Linked DNA regions of Pseudosulfitobacter pseudonitzschiae. Each later gene encodes a partner of the first gene's protein in a complex. Links are inferred from orthologs where the notes say so. Each region holds a gene or a part of one and is shown on either strand. Other genes may lie near its edges.

What was found. The genes of interacting proteins can lie anywhere in the genome.
Region 2: the proteins of secA (region 1) and secY are in contact, whole or in part, in a crystal structure (PDB 3DIN), measured with the Thermotoga maritima proteins. The link is inferred for Pseudosulfitobacter pseudonitzschiae from one-to-one orthologs. Residues at the interface, in WP_004082002.1 of Thermotoga maritima: Glu261, Ala262, Arg263, Lys300, Ala301, Arg302, Thr303, Ile304, Ile305, Leu323, Tyr324, Asp325, Pro326, Val329, Ser330, Tyr333, Ile336, Lys340, Phe345, Val349, Glu363, Phe364, Tyr374, Ser375, Gly376, Gly377, Glu393, Ile395, Thr482, Ser483; in WP_004081795.1 of Thermotoga maritima: Glu108, Gly109, Glu110, Glu111, Ala236, Glu237, Arg238, Arg239, Ile240, Thr241, Ile242, Gln243, Tyr244, Ala245, Arg246, Arg247, Val248, Thr249, Gly250, Arg251, Arg252, Val253, Tyr254, Gly256, Ala257, Ser258, Thr259, Tyr260, Leu261, Pro262.

The regions. Positions count from the first base shown.
Region 1 is NZ_CP022415.1:3,114,865-3,118,156, reverse strand. What follows is about bases 37-3,257. They hold secA (preprotein translocase subunit SecA), read left to right. Parts: upstream 37-348; coding sequence 349-3,057; downstream 3,058-3,257. Other genes in these bases: SULPSESMR1_RS15345 (hypothetical protein), read left to right, coding at 3,176-3,257; SULPSESMR1_RS15355 (peptidylprolyl isomerase), read right to left, coding at 37-153. Also shown: more of SULPSESMR1_RS15355, read right to left, coding at 1-36; more of SULPSESMR1_RS15345, read left to right, coding at 3,258-3,292. UniProt on the Escherichia coli protein: Required for protein export, interacts with the SecYEG preprotein conducting channel.
Region 2 is NZ_CP022415.1:2,619,306-2,622,204, reverse strand. What follows is about bases 72-2,899. They hold secY (preprotein translocase subunit SecY), read left to right. Parts: upstream 72-714; coding sequence 715-2,085; downstream 2,086-2,899. Other genes in these bases: SULPSESMR1_RS12785 (adenylate kinase), read left to right, coding at 2,082-2,723; rplO (50S ribosomal protein L15), read left to right, coding at 124-597. UniProt on the Escherichia coli protein: The central subunit of the protein translocation channel SecYEG. Consists of two halves formed by TMs 1-5 and 6-10.

The DNA of each region.
Region 1 (3,292 bases):
CTTGGCCACCAGCATGTGGCCCAAGGTGATTTCGACGCCGTCTACATTGGCGACCACGGTAGACAAGGAAGGTGTTTCATCCTGCGCGTGCAGCGGTTGGGATAAGGTAAGTGCGACCGCAATGGCGGGCAGAATGGCAAAGCGTTTCAGCATGGAATGGTCCTGTTCAGTTGTTGCCGCGTGTTCTGCGACCCCTCGTGGCCGGACGCGACATTGACACGGTTTCATGTGACCCTTACATCGCCCTATGGGCGCGGCCAGGATCGGCTTGACCCTGTATCTATGGGCTGCACGTGGCGCCGACAAGCAGATGCTGCGCAACCTGACACAAGATCGGCTGGAGAACGCATGCTCGGTATCGGAACAATCGCCAAAAAGGTCTTTGGCACGCCCAATGATCGCTTGATCAAATCGGTGCGGCCGCTGGTCGAGCAGATCAACGCGTTGGAGCCTGAATTCGAGGCGCTGAGCGACGAAGGTTTGAAGGATAAAACCGAAGCACTGGCCAAACGGGCGCTTGAGGGCGAAAGCCTTGATGACCTTCTGCCCGAAGCCTTTGCAAACTGCCGTGAAGCGGCCCGTCGTGCTCTGGGCTTGCGGGCCTTCGATACCCAGTTGATGGGTGCGATTTTCCTGCACCGCGGCAATATCGCCGAACAAAAGACGGGTGAGGGCAAGACCCTGACTGCCACCTTCGCGGCCTATCTGAATGCGCTGACAGGCAAGGGCGTGCATGTGGTGACGGTTAACGAATACCTTGCCAAACGTGACGCCGAATGGATGGGCAAGGTGTTTACCCACCTCGGCCTGACCAGTGGCTGTGCCTGGAATGGGATGGGCGAAGACAACAAACGCGCGGCCTATGCCTGTGACGTGACTTACGCCACCAACAACGAACTCGGGTTCGATTATCTGCGCGACAATATGAAAAGCGAGCTGAATCAGATGGTCCAGCGTGGTCACAATTTCGCGATTGTGGACGAGGTCGACAGTATTCTGATCGACGAAGCACGCACGCCGCTGATTATCTCGGGTCCGTTGGATGACCGGTCGGAACTGTACCAGACCATTGACGCCGTGATCCCGTTGCTGGACCCCAGCCACTATTCGGTCGACGAGAAAACCCGCAATGTATCCTTCACCGAAGAAGGCAACGAGTTTCTCGAAGAGCAGCTTTTGGCGCGTGGTCTGATTGAAGAGGGCATGACCCTTTATGATCCGGAAAGCACCTCGATTGTGCACCACGTCAACCAGGGTTTGCGGGCGCACACCCTGTTCCAAAAGGACAAAGATTACATCGTGCGCGACAATGAGGTCGTGCTGATCGACGAATTTACCGGCCGTATGATGTCGGGCCGTCGTCTGTCCGAGGGGCTGCATCAGGCGATCGAGGCCAAAGAAGGCGTCAAAATCCAGCCTGAGAATGTGACGCTGGCCAGCGTGACCTTCCAGAATTATTTCCGTCTGTACAACAAGTTGGCAGGCATGACCGGCACCGCCCTGACAGAAGCCGAGGAATTCCGTGAAATCTATGGTTTGGGTGTAGTCGAAGTACCGACAAACCGTCCAATTGCCCGCGTTGACGAAGACGACCGCGTATACCGCACTGGCACCGAAAAGTCTGCAGCCATGATCGAAGAGATCAAAGCGGCCCACGAAAAAGGCCAGCCCGTGCTGGTCGGCACCACGTCGATCGAAAAATCCGAGATGTTCAGCGCGATGCTGACGGAAAAGGGTATTCCCCACAATGTCCTGAACGCGCGCCAGCACGAACAGGAGGCGCAAATTATCGCGGATGCCGGCAAGTTCGGCGCAGTGACCATTGCCACCAACATGGCCGGACGCGGCACCGACATCCAGCTGGGCGGCAACGTCGATCTGAAAGTACTTGAAGCGCTGACCGCAGACCCCGACGCCGATCCCGAAGCGATCCGCGCGCGGATCGAGGCCGAGCACGAAGACGAGAAGCGCAAAGTGCTGGATGCGGGCGGGCTGTTTGTTCTGGCATCGGAACGCCATGAAAGCCGCCGCATCGACAACCAGTTGCGGGGCCGTTCGGGTCGTCAGGGTGATCCGGGGCGCACGTCGTTCTATCTGTCACTCGAAGACGACCTGATGCGTATTTTCGGTTCGGACCGTTTGGACAAGGTTCTGAAAACCCTCGGGTTGGAAGAAGGCGAAGCGATTATTCACCCTTGGGTGAACAAATCACTGGAACGCGCGCAGGCCAAGGTCGAGGGCCGCAACTTTGACATGCGCAAACAGTTGTTGAAGTTCGACGACGTGATGAACGACCAGCGCAAAGTGGTCTTCACCCAACGCCGTGACATCATGGAAGCCGACGACCTGTCCGAAATCACGTCGGATATGCGCGAACAGGTGATCGACGATCTGATTGACCAGTATATGCCGCAGGGCACTTATGCCGATCAGTGGAACACCGAAGGGCTTTATGCCGACGTTATCGAGAACCTCGGCGTGGATGTGCCGGTGATGGCATGGGCCGAAGAGGACGGCGTGGACGACGAACAAGTCCGCGAGCGTTTGATTGAGGCCACCGAAAAGCTGATGGCACAAAAGATCGAACAATTCGGCCCCGAAAACATGCGCATGATCGAAAAGCAGATTCTGCTACAGGCGATTGATGGGAAATGGCGTGAACACCTGCTGACACTGGATCACCTGCGCTCGGTCGTCGGTTTCCGAGGCTATGCACAGCGCGACCCGCTGAACGAATACAAGAACGAAGCCTTTCAGTTGTTCGAAGTGATGCTGGACAGCCTGCGCGAAGACGTGACCCAGAAACTGGCGCAAATCCGTCCGATGACGGAAGAAGAGCGCGCCGAGATGCTGGCACAGGCCGCGGCGCAACAGGCCGAACTGCAAAAGGCTGCACAGCAGGCACAGGATGCGCAAATACCCGCCCCCTCTGCTGAAGCTGTCGCAGACGGTTTCGACGAGAACGATCCGACCACATGGGGCAACCCGGGCCGGAACGAACCCTGTCCATGTGGTTCGGGCAAGAAGTTCAAACATTGCCACGGGCGTCTGACCTGACCGCAAAAAAGCTGCGCGCGTCACATTGACGCCGCAATGACTCCGCAACCGGGCCATAAGTCGGCCCGGTTTCTCTGCCAGAAACGATCCGGACCCAAAAGTATAAGGGATTGGATCAATGGCCTATGTTAAAGAAATCGCGACTGCAGCTGGTACGCTGATTTGTGCCGTTGGTATCGGGTTCATCATGCAAAGCGGTGACACGGCGCAGGAACTCTATGGCTCCGGTGAGACC
Region 2 (2,899 bases), 500 kb from region 1 along the record:
CCCCATCCGGTCTCATCCCTTATACGCCCCCAGTGGCCATCACTGCGGCACACAAGAATCATGAAACGCCGCGTTTGACCGCTCCCGTCGCTGGGGGTCACATCCGGCAAAAGGAGAAGCGACATGAAACTGAATGAACTGCGCGACAACGAAGGCGCCACCAAGAAACGCAAGCGCGTTGGTCGTGGCCCCGGGTCCGGCACCGGTAAGATGGGTGGCCGTGGTATCAAAGGTCAGAAATCCCGTTCGGGTGTGGCGATCAACGGCTACGAGGGTGGCCAGATGCCGCTCTATCAACGTCTGCCTAAGCGCGGCTTTACCAAACCGAACCGCAAATCTTATGCCGTTGTGAACCTGGGCTTGATCCAGAAATTTATCGACGCCAAGAAAATCGACGGCTCTGCCACGATCACCGAAGACGTATTGATTTCGTCGGGTCTGGTGCGTCGTAAGCTGGACGGCATCCGCGTTCTGGCAAAGGGCGAAGTGACGTCCAAGCTGGATCTGCAAGTGACCGGCGCGTCCAAATCGGCGATCGAAGCGGTGGAAAAAGCTGGCGGTGCGCTGACAGTCACAACCACGGCAGCGGCTGAGTAAACCTTACTCGAACCTTGTGGGTCGGCGCTGTCCGGCTTACATAGCCTTGAGTTTTCCTTAACGCCGCCCGCCGGAAAACGGCTTGGGCGGCGTTTTCGCAACAGAAAGAGCCGATATATGGTATCCGCCGTCGAAAACATGGCCGCCAACACCAGCTGGTCTGCGTTGGGCAAGGCCACTGACCTGCGCAACCGCATTTTGTTCACGCTGGGCCTGCTGATTGTCTATCGTTTGGGCACATTTATCCCGGTTCCGGGCATCGACGGCGCGGCATTGCGCGAGTTTATGGAAGGTGCAGGGCAGGGCATTGGCGGCATGGTGTCGATGTTTACCGGCGGTGCGCTGGGGCGGATGGGCATTTTTGCCCTTGGTATCATGCCCTATATTTCGGCTTCGATCATCATCCAGCTTCTGACCTCGATGGTGCCTTCGCTTGAGCAGCTCAAGAAAGAAGGTGAACAGGGGCGTAAGAAAATCAACCAATACACCCGCTACGGCACTGTGGCGCTGGCGACTTTGCAGGCCTACGGCCTTGCCGTCAGCCTTGAGGCGGGTGATCTGGTTACTGATCCGGGTCTGTATTTCCGTGTGGCCTGTCTGATCACACTGGTCGGCGGCACGATGTTCCTGATGTGGCTGGGTGAACAGATTACAGCACGCGGTATCGGCAACGGTATCTCTCTGATCATCTTTGTCGGCATCATCGCAGAAGTTCCTGCCGCTATGGCGCAGTTCTTTATCAGTGGTCGCAGTGGTGCGGTCAGCCCTGCGGTGATTGTCGGGGTGATCATCATGGTGATCGCGACCATCATGTTCGTGGTGTTCATGGAACGTGCCCTGCGCAAGATCCACATCCAGTACCCACGGCGTCAGGTCGGCATGAAGGTATATGATGGCGGTTCGTCGCACTTGCCCGTCAAAGTAAACCCCGCTGGCGTTATTCCTGCGATCTTTGCCTCGTCGCTGTTGCTGCTGCCCGTAACTGTCAGCACCTTCTCGGGCAACTCGACCAACCCGATCATGAGCTGGCTTTTGGCCAACTTCGGCCCCGGTCAGCCGCTGTACTTGCTGTTCTTCGTCGCGATGATCGTGTTCTTCGCCTATTTCTATACGTTCAACGTTAGCTTCAAACCTGACGAGGTTGCGGACAATCTGAAGAACCAGAACGGATTTGTGCCCGGCATCCGTCCCGGCAAGAAAACTTCGGAGTATCTGGAATATGTGGTGAACCGGATTCTGGTTCTGGGTGCCGGTTACCTTGCGGCGGTCTGTCTGCTGCCAGAAATTCTGCGAGGCCAGTTTGCCATTCCCTTCTATTTCGGCGGGACATCGGTGTTGATTGTTGTGTCGGTGACGATGGATACAATCCAGCAAGTCCAATCCCACTTGCTGGCCCACCAGTATGAAGGTCTTATTGAGAAATCGAACCTGCGCGGCAAAGGCAAAGGGGGCAAACCCCGCAAGAAACGGAGCCCTGTGCGTCGATGAATATTATTCTGCTTGGACCGCCCGGCGCGGGTAAGGGAACACAGGCCCGCATCCTCGTCGAGGAACGTGGCATGGTTCAGTTGAGCACCGGCGACATGCTGCGTGCCGCCAAGGACAGCGGCACCGAAATGGGCGATATCGTGGCCGACGTCATGGCCCGTGGCGCGTTGGTAACAGACGAGATCGTGATCGGTCTGATCCGCGAGCAGTTGAATACGGTCAAGGCGTCCGGTTTCATCTTTGACGGCTTTCCACGCACGCTGGCACAGGCCGATGCTTTGACCAATCTTCTGGCCGCCGAGGGCGAGAACCTTGACGCCGTGGTCGAAATGGAAGTCGACGATGAAGCGCTGGTGGCGCGTATCACCGCGCGTTCAACTTGTGGCAACTGTGGTGAGGTCTACAACGACACCACCAAGCCGCAACCTGCGGATGGCAAGTGCAGCAACTGTGGCGCCTCTGATTTCCGCCGTCGTGCAGACGATAACGAGGAAAGCCTCAGAACCCGTCTGATGGAATATTACAAGAAAACCGCGCCGCTGATCGGTTATTACTACGCCAAAGACATGTTGACCAAAATCGACGGTCTGGGCGAGATTTCCCAAGTCAAGGCAGCGATCGACAAGGCGCTGTCCTAGGCAGACAAAGAGGGGCGGCGCATGGCATCAAACAGATTTTCGCGGCAACGCTTTCATCTTATGCTGCCCTGCCAGTGAGACACGTCGCTGTCTCACGCCCCCGGACTGCGCGCAGAAGTGAACGCACGGCGTGACGGACAAGACGGCCCCACCGATCTGCGGATGGGGATTGCGGT